2 regions of the Streptomyces sp. NPDC059567 genome follow, and region 2 is predicted to be linked to the other one. Evidence: riboswitches for the same ligand, from Rfam matches in the RefSeq annotation. Region 2 holds a riboswitch; the other holds the start of a gene.
The links. Region 2 has a riboswitch for glycine ahead of gcvP (aminomethyl-transferring glycine dehydrogenase). Riboswitches for the same ligand answer to the same signal wherever they lie in the genome.
Positions count from the first base shown of each region.

Region 1: another riboswitch for glycine. It lies ahead of gcvT (glycine cleavage system aminomethyltransferase GcvT); the one in region 2 lies ahead of gcvP (aminomethyl-transferring glycine dehydrogenase).

Region 1 is NZ_JBHWBS010000033.1:61,698-67,147, reverse strand. Features, by position in the region: gene glyA (serine hydroxymethyltransferase) at 1-495, opposite strand, end outside; gene gcvH (glycine cleavage system protein GcvH) at 516-896, opposite strand; gene gcvT (glycine cleavage system aminomethyltransferase GcvT) at 974-2,101, opposite strand; glycine riboswitch at 2,251-2,353, opposite strand; gene ACFVZW_RS17345 (AAA family ATPase) at 2,494-3,165, shown strand; gene ACFVZW_RS17340 (enhanced serine sensitivity protein SseB) at 3,378-4,118, shown strand; gene ACFVZW_RS17335 (enhanced serine sensitivity protein SseB C-terminal domain-containing protein) at 4,159-4,902, shown strand; gene ACFVZW_RS17330 (ABC transporter permease) at 5,354-5,450, shown strand, end outside.
Region 2 is NZ_JBHWBS010000073.1:8,343-13,792, forward strand. Features, by position in the region: gene ACFVZW_RS26600 (MerR family transcriptional regulator) at 28-657, shown strand; gene ACFVZW_RS26605 (DNA polymerase IV) at 818-2,194, shown strand; gene ACFVZW_RS26610 (PRC-barrel domain-containing protein) at 2,250-2,615, opposite strand; glycine riboswitch at 2,729-2,827, shown strand; gene gcvP (aminomethyl-transferring glycine dehydrogenase) at 3,008-5,450, shown strand, end outside.

The DNA.
Region 1 (5,450 bases), on a different contig from region 2:
GTGCTCCTTGGCCAGGCGCTCCACCTCGGCCATGTCGACCAGGCCGGCGTCGTCCACGTGGTACGCGACCACGTTGAACTGCTTGCCCGAGAAGTTCAGGCGCATGCCGTGGGTCAGGTGACCGCCGTGGGCCAGGTCCAGGCCGAGGATCGTGTCGCCGGGCTGGGCGATCGCGAAGAGCGCGGCCTGGTTCGCGGAGGCACCGGAGTGCGGCTGGACGTTGGCGTACTCGGCGCCGAACAGGTCCTTGATCCGGTCGATCGCGATCTGCTCGGCGACGTCGACGTGCTCGCAGCCACCGTAGTAGCGGCGGCCCGGGTAGCCCTCGGCGTACTTGTTGGTGAGAACGGAGCCCTGTGCCTCCATGACCGCGACCGGAGCGAAGTTCTCCGAGGCGATCATCTCGAGGGTGGACTGCTGGCGGTGGAGCTCGGCGTCGACGGCGGCGGCGACGTCCGGGTCCAGCTCGTGAAGAGGGGTGTTCAGCACAGACATGAATAGATCCCTAAGGGGTCTCAGTTCCCGGCGGAGAACTCGGCGTACGCATCGGCGGTGAGCAGGTCGTCCGGCTCACCCGTGACGCGCACCTTGAACAGCCAGCCACCCTCGAACGGAGCGGTGTTCACCAGCGACGGGTCGTCCACCACGTCCTGGTTGGCCGCCACGACCTCACCGGTGACCGGGGAGTACAGGTCGCTGACGGACTTGGTCGACTCCAGCTCACCGCAGGTCTCGCCCGCGGTCACCGTGTCACCGACCTCCGGGAGCTGGGCGTAGACGACGTCACCGAGCGCGTTGGCCGCGAACTCCGTGATGCCGACCGTCGCGACGCCGTCCTCGGCGGCCGACAGCCACTCGTGCTCCTTGGTGTAGCGCAGCTGCTGGGGGTTGCTCATGACCTGATTCTCCTGGATCGAGGGAGTGCTGATGAACGTGGGTCTTGCGGGGTGAGACACGGAGCGAGACGGATGCGTCACTTCTGGCGCTTGTAGAACGGCAGCGCCACGACCTCGTACGGCTCGTGGGTGCCGCGGATGTCCACACCTACACCCTGCGTGCCGGGCTCGGCGTGCGCCGCGTCCACGTACGCCATGGCGATCGGCTTTCCGAGGGTGGGGGACGGGGCACCGGAGGTGACCTCGCCGACGACCTCGCCGTTCACGACGACGGAGAAGCCCGCCCGCGGGACGCGGCGGCCCTCGGCGATCAGGCCGACGAGCTTGCGCGGCGGGTTGGAGGCGGCGCGCTCGGCGGCGGCCTCCAGCGCCTTGCGGCCGACGAAGTCGCCGTCGTTGGTCGTCTTCTCGAACTTCACGACCCGGCCGAGGCCCGCGTCGAAGGGGGTGAGGGAGGTGGTCAGCTCGTGCCCGTACAGCGGCATCCCCGCCTCCAGGCGGAGCGTGTCGCGGCAGGACAGGCCGCAGGGGATCAGGCCGACCGGCGCGCCCGCCTCGGTCAGCGCCTTCCAGACGCCCTCGGCGTGCTCGGGCTTCAGGAACAGCTCGAAGCCGTCCTCGCCGGTGTAGCCGGTACGGGCGATCAGCGCGGGGACCCCGGCGACCGTGCCCGGGAGGCCGGCGTAGTACTTCAGACCGTCCAGGTCGGCGTCGGTGATCGACTTCAGGATGCCGGGGGACTCCGGGCCCTGGACGGCGATCAGGGCGTACGCGTCACGGTCGTCCCGCACCTCGGCGTCGAAGCCGCCCGCGCGCTCGGTCAGCGCGTCGAGGACGATCTGCGCGTTGGAGGCATTGGCGACGACCATGTACTCCGTCTCGCCGAGGCGGTACACGATCAGGTCGTCGAGGATGCCGCCGTCCTCCTGGCAGATCATCGTGTAGCGCGCGCGGCCCAGGCCCACCGTGGAGATGTTGCCGACCAGGGCGAAGTCGAGGAGCTCGACGGCCTGCGGGCCGGTGACGGTGATCTCGCCCATGTGGGAGAGGTCGAAGAGGCCCGCCTTGGCGCGGACGGCGTTGTGCTCGTCGCGCTCGCTGCCGTAACGCAGCGGCATGTCCCAGCCGGCGAAGTCGGTCATGGTCGCGCCCAGGGAGCGATGCAGCGCATCGAGGGCGGTCAGACGGGGGGCGGCAGTGCTCATGGGTGTGGCTCCCGGGTCCCAAGGCAGAAAAATCATGACGGACGAGGACGATCCTCCCCATCTGTCATGGAACCTGAGAGGTTCACCGAGGGCATCCTCGGCTTGCACCTTGGGTGGGGCGCGACTGTGCGCCCGCTTTTCAGATCTGCCTCATCCACGCGGTACGGGGCCTGAGAGATTCAAGGGAGGGTCTTGCTCCTTCGGCGCCCGGGGCCCACCGTGGTGGTTCCGGGACTCTCCCGCGCGGATTCGAGCGGCCGGTATGAGGTTGTGTGCGCTTGGCGCGCACATCATTGCACGAGGGGTCTGATCGGCAAATCGCTTGTGCCTCATTACCGCTTCTTTACACTTTGTGGGCAAGGGTTCCCGGGAACCCGACTGGGGGAGAAGCGATGACGTTCCAGCACACCGGCGCCTACGCCACAGGGACGGGGATACCGTCCCCGCGCGCCCGGGCCAGGACCCGCAGGCGCGGCTCCGCCGTGCCTCTGCTGCGCGATCTGCGCGAGCGCGGCGGCCGCGGCCCCCGCGTGCTCTCCTTCGCCGCCGGTGACCTCGTCGTGGTCTCCGGGCTGCCCGGCAGCGGCAAGTCGACGCTCATGCGACGCGCGGCCGAGGGCCTGGGCATCGATTCGCAGGACGCCCGCGAGCGCTGGGAAGCACGACTGCCCCGCTTCCTGCCGTACGCCGTCTACCGCCCGCTGGCCCGTATCGCCCACTACGCCGGGCTGCGCCGGGCGCTGCGCTCGGGGCGGAGCGTGGTCGTCCACGACTGCGGCACCCAGTCCTGGGTGCGGAACTGGCTCGCGCGCGAGGCCCGCCGGCGGGGCGGTGCCCTGCACCTGGTCCTGCTCGACGTCACCCCGGCCGCCGCGCGGGAGGGGCAGCGCGAGCGCGGCCGAGGCGTGTCCGGGTACGCCTTCGCCCGGCACCGCCGGGCCGTCGGCCGCCTGCTGAGCTCCGTGGAGTCCGGCCGTCTGCCCCGGGGCTGCTCCTCGGCGACCCTCCTCGACAGGGACGCGGCGGGCGCCCTGCGCAGGATCACCTTCCGCAACAAGGACTGACGGCGTCCGCACCGACGGAGCGCCGCCGACGGCACCGGCCGAGCGCCCGGCGGCCGCGTCGCTTCGAGCCGTTCCGGGATATCCGGACCGGGGTGCTCCGTGCGCTTTTGGCCACGGCGGCGCCAGGGCGGCGTTAGGGTTCTGCCCCGAGGGCGCCACGACCAGGGCGTGCGAGACGCGACCAGGGCGCGCGAGAAGGGGAACCGAGAAGCGTGGACGTCACATGGCCGGGCAATGAGCTCGAAGAGGTGCTGGCCGCCTCGCTCGGCAACCCCGCGGCCGGCGGCCGCCTCGTCGAGGTGCTCGGACGGAGCCCCGTCTGGGTGCCCCTCCCCAACGGCGGCACCCCCGAGAGCCGGGACCTCGATCTGCCCACGATGGAGATCGACGGACTGCCGTACGTCCCCGTCTTCAGCTCCGAGCAGCAGTTCCTGGCCTGTGTCGGTGCTCACATGTCGTTCACCGTCGCCCCCGCACGCGACTTCGCCCGCGGTCTGCCCCCGCAGCTCGGCATCGCCGTGAACCCCGGCGGCACCGTCGGCGCCCCGCTGCCCCCGCCCGCCGTCGCCGAGCTCTGCCGGGTCGGCCGCACTCCGCTGGACGGCCCCGCGAGCGGCGGCCGCGTCCGGCTCTTCGAGCCCGACTGGCAGGACGACCCCGTCGACTTCCTCGCCGCCGCCTCCGCCGAGTTCGAGGCCACCGGCGTCGTCGTCAGCGCGCGCCGCGCCCTGGCGAGCGTCGAGGGCACCGAGCCGGTGCTCTTCGTCGGCGTCCAGCTCGCCACCTGGGACGGCGTCGACCGCAACGCCCCGCTCGACGCGCTCGGCCGCGCGCTGGGCCGGGTCGAGGTGGCCTGGCCGGTCAATCTCATCCTGCTGGACGTTGCGCAGGACCCGGTCGGCGACTGGATGCTGGAGCGGGTGCGCCCCTTCTATCAGCGGGCGTCCGCGTAATTAAGCTGGTTCGGTGGACGGAAGAGGGGCGGGACCCAGGGTGAGCGCGTCGAGCACCGCTGCGGCCGGACAGGTCGAGCACATGCTGCGCCAGGTGGCACCCGGACGCTACGACGCGTACGAGAAGCTGTTGCACGCCCTCGCCGAAGGCGATGTCTGGATGCTGCTCTGGCAGGGCGCACCCGGCTCGCCGGACGCCCAGTACGGGAACATGGAGGTCGACGGCTTCGGGTACGCCCCGTGCGTCACCTCCGCGCAGGAGCTCGCCGCATCCGGCTGGAACCGCGCCCATGAGGTGGTCACGGGACGCGACATCGCGCGCTCCCTCTACCCCGACCGCTGGGGCATCTGGCTCAACCCGCACGACCCGGGCGGCGGCGTCGGCATCCCCTGGGCCGATCTCCGACGGATCGCCACCGGTCTCGACCGGATGCCGGCCGGACCGCTGCGGCTCTCCGAACCCACCCTGGAGATCCCGCAGTTCTACGCCCTGCTGACCCAGAACGCCCACCGGACCCCGGCCGTACGGGCGTTGCGCCGCGCCTGGGTGCAACCCGCGCTCGGCTCCCCGTACCTCGCCATCGGTCTCGACCTCTACGACACCTCCGCCGCCTCGGTCGAGGCGGTGCGGGCCATGATGCGCCAGTCGATCGCGGCGGTCCCCGACGGGCTGCCGGTCTCGACGGTCGCCATGTCCGACGAGTACGACCCGGTGACGATGTGGCTGCGCGCCAACGCGCGCCCGTTCTACGACCGCGACGCCCACGTCCCCGTCTATCGCTGAGCCCTAGAGCGCGTCCGTATCGCGAGACGCCTGTCCGAAAGGCCGCACCGAGATTCTCGGTGCGGCCTTCGTCGTCCTCGGCGAATCCACCCAAAAAGCAGCAAGGAACGCCCTGTTGGCCGGGATGTCCGTTCCGCGCCGAACGGGCGGTGTTGTTTCGCTCAGCAGATCGCCCGGTCCGGATAACGGAAGGCTCCGGGCCACATCACGGTTGCGCATCACATCCCGAGCAGGTCTGGCGGGTGATCGTGAGCCCGATGAAGACTCCCCCCAACCGAGAGCCGGACGGCCCGCGACCACCAACTCTTCACGCGCACTTCAGACGCTCTTCGCAGCAATCCGCACGTAACAAACGCACCCGTACGCACCATCAGCGACACCGATGTGAGACAAGCCGCTACAGCGGCGGGCATGGGCCGGCCACCGTCGGCCGAGAGGGGTCCCCACCACGATGACGGCACCACTGCACGACACAGCCGCGGACGAGATCGCAGCTGTCGCCGCCAAAGTCCCTGCCAAGGCCATCGAGGGTCGTTCTCCCGGCCGTA
Region 2 (5,450 bases):
GCAGGTCAAGGACGGAGGGTCGGCGTGATGAGCAGCGGCGACGGTACGGCAGGGGGCTCCCTCGGGCATGCGCCCGGGGAGAACGGTCCGTATCCGCTTCACGGCAGTGTGGGCGACTTCGGTACGGACGTGAGTGCGGGCGTGGCTGCGGCATCCGGGACGGACGTGGTGGGCTACCGCGGTCCGACGGCGTGTGCGGCTGCCGGGATCACCTATCGACAGCTGGACTACTGGGCGCGCACCGGGCTCGTCGAGCCGAGCGTGCGGCCCGCGTACGGATCCGGGACGCAGCGGCTGTACAGCTTCCGTGACGTCGTCGTTCTCAAGATCGTCAAGCGGTTCCTGGACACCGGGGTCGCGCTGCAGAACATCCGGGCCGCCGTGCAGCATCTACGCGCACGTGGCTTTCGCGACCTGGAGCGCATGACGCTGATGAGCGACGGGGCCACGGTCTACGAGTGCTCCTCGCCGGACGAGGTCGTCGACCTGCTCCAGGGCGGGCAGGGCGTCTTCGGGATCGCGGTGGGCGTGGTCTGGCGCGATGTGGAGGCGGCGCTCTCGCAGCTGCACGGGGAGCGCGTCGACACCGGCGAGACGCTGATCGGCCACAACCCGAGTGACGAGCTCGCGCGGCGACGGCGGGACCGGGCGGTCTGAGCGTCGGCCGGTCCGGGCGTCGTTCTGTGCTGGGCGTCGGCGTCGGCCGGTCGGTCCGGCGCGCGGGATCGCGTCGAGCGGGCGGGAGCGTCGGGCGGTCCGCGAGCGCCCGTACGTGTGTGCGGGTCGAATGTCAGTGGCGTAGGGCAGCATCGGACTTGTGAGAGCCGCGCCGACGATTCTGCATTTGGACATGGATGCCTTCTTCGCCGCCGCCGAGCAGGCGGCGAAGCCGAGTCTGCGCGGAAAGCCGGTGGTGGTCGGAGGGCTGGGCCCGCGCGGGGTCGTCGCGACCGCTTCGTACGAGGCGCGGCGTTTCGGGGTGCACTCCGCGATGCCGATGGCGCAGGCCCGTCGGCGGGCGCCCAATGCCGCCTATCTCGTGCCGCGCTTCGGCTTCTACCGGGGGATCAGCGAGCAGGTCATGGAGCTACTGGGGCGGCTGTCGCCGCTCGTGGAGCCGCTGAGCCTGGACGAGGCCTTCGTGGACCTGGAGGCCGGGGGTGTGGCCGACGACAGCGAGAGCGCGCGGGAGGCCGGTGAGCGGCTGCGCAAGGACATTCTCGCCACGACGGGGCTGACGGGGTCGGTGGGGCTCGCCGGGTCCAAGATGCTGGCGAAGATCGCCTCGGAGGAGGCGAAACCGGACGGGCTGGTGCTGATCGAGCCGGGCACCGAGCGAGAGCTGCTGGGGCCGAAGTCGGTGCGGATCCTGCCGGGCGTCGGGCCGGCCACCGGGGAGCACCTGCGGCGGGCCGGGATGACGACGGTGTCGGACCTGGCGGAAGCGGGCGAGGACGAGCTTGTACGGCTCCTTGGGCGGGCGCACGGGGCGTCCCTGTACCTCATGGCCCAGGGCTACGACGATCGGCCCGTGGTGGCCGAGAGGGACACGAAGTCGGTGTCGGTGGAGGACACCTTCGACGTGGACCTGCACGACCGGGTACGGATCCGGATGGAGGTGGAGCGGCTCGCCGAGCGGTGCGTGGGGAGGCTGCGGGCGTCGGGTCACTCGGGGCGGACGATCGTGCTCAAGGTGCGGCGGTTCGACTTCTCGACGCTGACGCGTTCCGAGACGCTGAGGGGGCCGACGGACGACACGGTGGTGGTGCGGGAGGCCGCGGGGCGGCTGCTCGAGGGGGTCGACACGACGGGCGGGGTCCGGCTGCTCGGTGTGGGGGTGAGCGGGCTCGCGGACTACACGCAGGAGGATCTGTTCGCGCAGGCGGCGGAGGCGGAGGCGGAGGAGCCGGGGGAGAGGGCCGGGGAGACTTCACCCGCGGAGGTGGCCCCGGAGCCGGAGGCTCCCGTCGAGCGGCGGTGGTCGCCCGGGCACGACGTACGGCATGCGGTGTACGGCGCCGGATGGGTGCAGGGCAGCGGGGTGGGACGGGTCACCGTGCGCTTCGAGGAGCCCGGGTCGGCGCCGGGGCGGGTGAGGACGTTCCTCGTGGACGACCCGGAGCTGGAAACGGGGGAGCCGCTGCCGCTGGTGGGGGGTGCGCCCGGCCTTCGGCCGGGCTTGTCCTCCCCCTGAGCTTCGCCAGGGGGTGCCTCCGTCGCGCTTCGCTCGCCGGTGCGGCGCGGAGCCGTCAGGCCTCCTCCTGGCCCGCCAGACGGCCGAAGTCCCGGTCCGGGGGTGGTGGGGGGAGGGAGATGTCGTAGTGGCGGTAGAGCTGGAGCTCCTGTTCGGGGGAGAGGTGGCGGCCCACGCCGAAGTCCGGGGCGTCCTTGATCAGGGACCGCTCGTACGGGATGTGGAGGCCGTCCTTGGCCAGCTCGCTCGGTTCCAGGGGGACGAAAGCGTCCCGGCTGAAGAGGCCTGTGCGGACTGCGGCCCACTCCGGGACGCCGGTCGCGTCGTCCAGGTACACCTCGTCCACGGTGCCGATCTTGTGTCCGTCGCGGTCGTACGCCTTGCGGCCGATCAGGCTGCGCGGATCGATGTCGGTCTGCACGGTCCCTCCAACGGGTCGCACTGCTCTACAAAGACTACGAAAGTGCACATCTGCGATGTCGGCCACTTGAGCGATGTCTTCCGGAACCTCGCTGGTAGGCTGGCTGTGGCTGTCGACCCTGTGCGGGAGAGTCCTCCGGAGAAACCTTTCGGAGGCGCCGAAGGAGCAAATCCTCCCCGGAATCTCTCAGGCCCCTGTACCGCACGGACGAGGTCACTCTGGAAAGCAGGGCGGACGTCCGACGGCATCCGCTCTCACCGACGGTGAAAGCCGGCGAGCCCCTTCGGCGTGCCGGTGAAGCTCTCAGGTTGAGATGACAGAGGGGGAGGCCGTCCGGGCACCCGCGCCGTTGGTGCCCCTCGCAGGTCGTGACGACCAGGAGGCCTCCGTACATGACCGCCAACCGCATTCCGCTCTCCGAACTCGAACAGGGCATCCCGTTCGAGCAGCGGCACATCGGGCCCGACGCCGAAGCACGGGCCAAGATGCTCGCGCAGGTCGGCTACGGCTCCCTCGACGAGCTCACGGACGCCGCCGTGCCGGACGTGATCAAGAACGCCGAGGCGCTCGGTCTGCCCTCTGCCCGTACCGAGGCCGAGGTCCTCGCCGAGCTGCGTGAGCTCGCCGACCGCAACCAGGTCCTCGCCCCGATGATCGGCCTCGGGTACTACGGCACCTTCACCCCGCCGGTGATCCTCCGCAACGTCATGGAGAACCCGGCCTGGTACACGGCGTACACGCCCTACCAGCCGGAGATCTCGCAGGGCCGTCTGGAGGCGCTGCTCAACTTCCAGACCATGGTCGCCGACCTCACCGGTCTGCCCACCTCCGGCGCATCCCTCCTCGACGAGGGCACCGCGGCCGCCGAAGCCATGGCGCTCTCCCGCCGCGTCGGCAAGGTCAAGAACGGTGTCTTCCTCATCGACGCCGACGCCCTGCCGCAGACCATCGCCGTCATCGAGACCCGCGCCGAGCCGACCGGTGTCGAGGTCGTCGTCGCGGACCTGTCCGAGGGCATCCCCGCCGAGATCGCCGAGCGCGGCGTCTTCGGTCTGCTCGTCCAGTACCCGGGTGCTTCCGGTGCCGTCCGCGACATCAAGCCGCTGATCGACGCCGCCCACGAGCTCGGCGCGATCGTCACCGTCGCCGCCGACCTGCTCGCGCTGACCCTGCTCACCTCGCCCGGTGCGCTCGGAGCCGACATCGCCGTCGGCACCACCCAGCGCTTCGGTGTCCCGATGGGCTTCGGCGGACCGCACGCCGGCTACATGGCCGTCCAGGACAAGCACGCCCGCTCCCTGCCGGGCCGCCTCGTCGGCGTCTCCGTCGACGCCGACGGCAACCGGGCGTACCGCCTCGCCCTGCAGACCCGCGAGCAGCACATCCGCCGCGAGAAGGCCACCAGCAACATCTGCACCGCGCAGGTGCTGCTCGCCGTCATGGCCGGCATGTACGCCGTCTACCACGGCCCCGACGGCCTCAAGGGCATCGCGCAGCGCACCCACCGGTACGCGGCGATCCTCGCCGCGGGCCTGAAGGCCGGCGGTGTCGAGGTCGTCCACGGCGACTTCTTCGACACCCTCACCGTCCGTGTGCCCGGCAAGGCCGCCGAGGCCGTCGCCGCCGCCCGCGAGACGGGCGTCAACCTGTACCTCGTCGACGCCGACCACGTGTCGATCTCCTGCGACGAGACCACCGGGCGCGCCCAGCTCGCCGCCGTGTGGGCCGCCTTCGGTGTCGACGCCGACATCGAGGCCCTGGACGCCGCCACCGAGGACGCGGTGCCCGCCGGGCTGCTGCGCTCGGACGCGTACCTGACCCACCCGGTCTTCCACGCGCACCGCTCCGAGACGTCGATGCTGCGCTACCTGCGCAAGCTCGCCGACCGCGACTACGCGCTCGACCGCGGCATGATCCCGCTCGGCTCCTGCACCATGAAGCTGAACGCGACCACCGAGATGGAGCCGGTGACCTGGCCCGAGTTCGGCCAGATCCACCCCTTCGCCCCGGTCGAGCAGGCGCAGGGCTACCTCACGCTCATCACCGAGCTGGAGGAGCGTCTCGCCGAGGTCACCGGCTACGACAAGGTGTCGATCCAGCCGAACGCCGGTTCGCAGGGCGAGCTGGCCGGTCTGCTGGCCGTCCGCGCCTACCACCGCGCCAACGGCGACGAGCAGCGCACCGTCTGCCTCATCCCGTCCTCCGCGCACGGCACCAACGCCGCGTCCGCGGTCATGGCCGGCATGAAGGTCGTCGTCGTCAAGACCGCCGACGACGGCGAGGTCGACGTCGCGGACCTGCGCGCCAAGATCGAGCAGTACCGCGACGAGCTGTCCGTGCTGATGATCACCTACCCGTCCACGCACGGTGTGTTCGAGGAGCACGTCGCCGACATCTGCGCCGAGGTCCACGACGCCGGCGGTCAGGTGTACGTCGACGGCGCCAACCTCAACGCGCTGGTCGGAGTGGCCAAGCCGGGCAAGTTCGGCGGCGACGTCTCGCACCTGAACCTGCACAAGACGTTCTGCATCCCGCACGGCGGCGGCGGCCCGGGCGTCGGCCCGGTCGGTGTGCGCGCGCACCTCGCGCCGTACCTGCCGAACCACCCGCTGCAGCCCACCGCCGGCCCGGAGACGGGCGTCGGCCCGATCTCGGCCGCCCCGTGGGGCTCGGCCGGCATCCTGCCGATCTCGTGGTCGTACGTGCGTCTGATGGGTGGCGAGGGCCTCAAGCGCGCCACGCAGGTGGCCGTCCTGGCGGCGAACTACATCGCCAAGCGCCTGGAGCCGCACTACCCGGTGCTCTACACCGGTCCGGCCGGCCTGGTCGCCCACG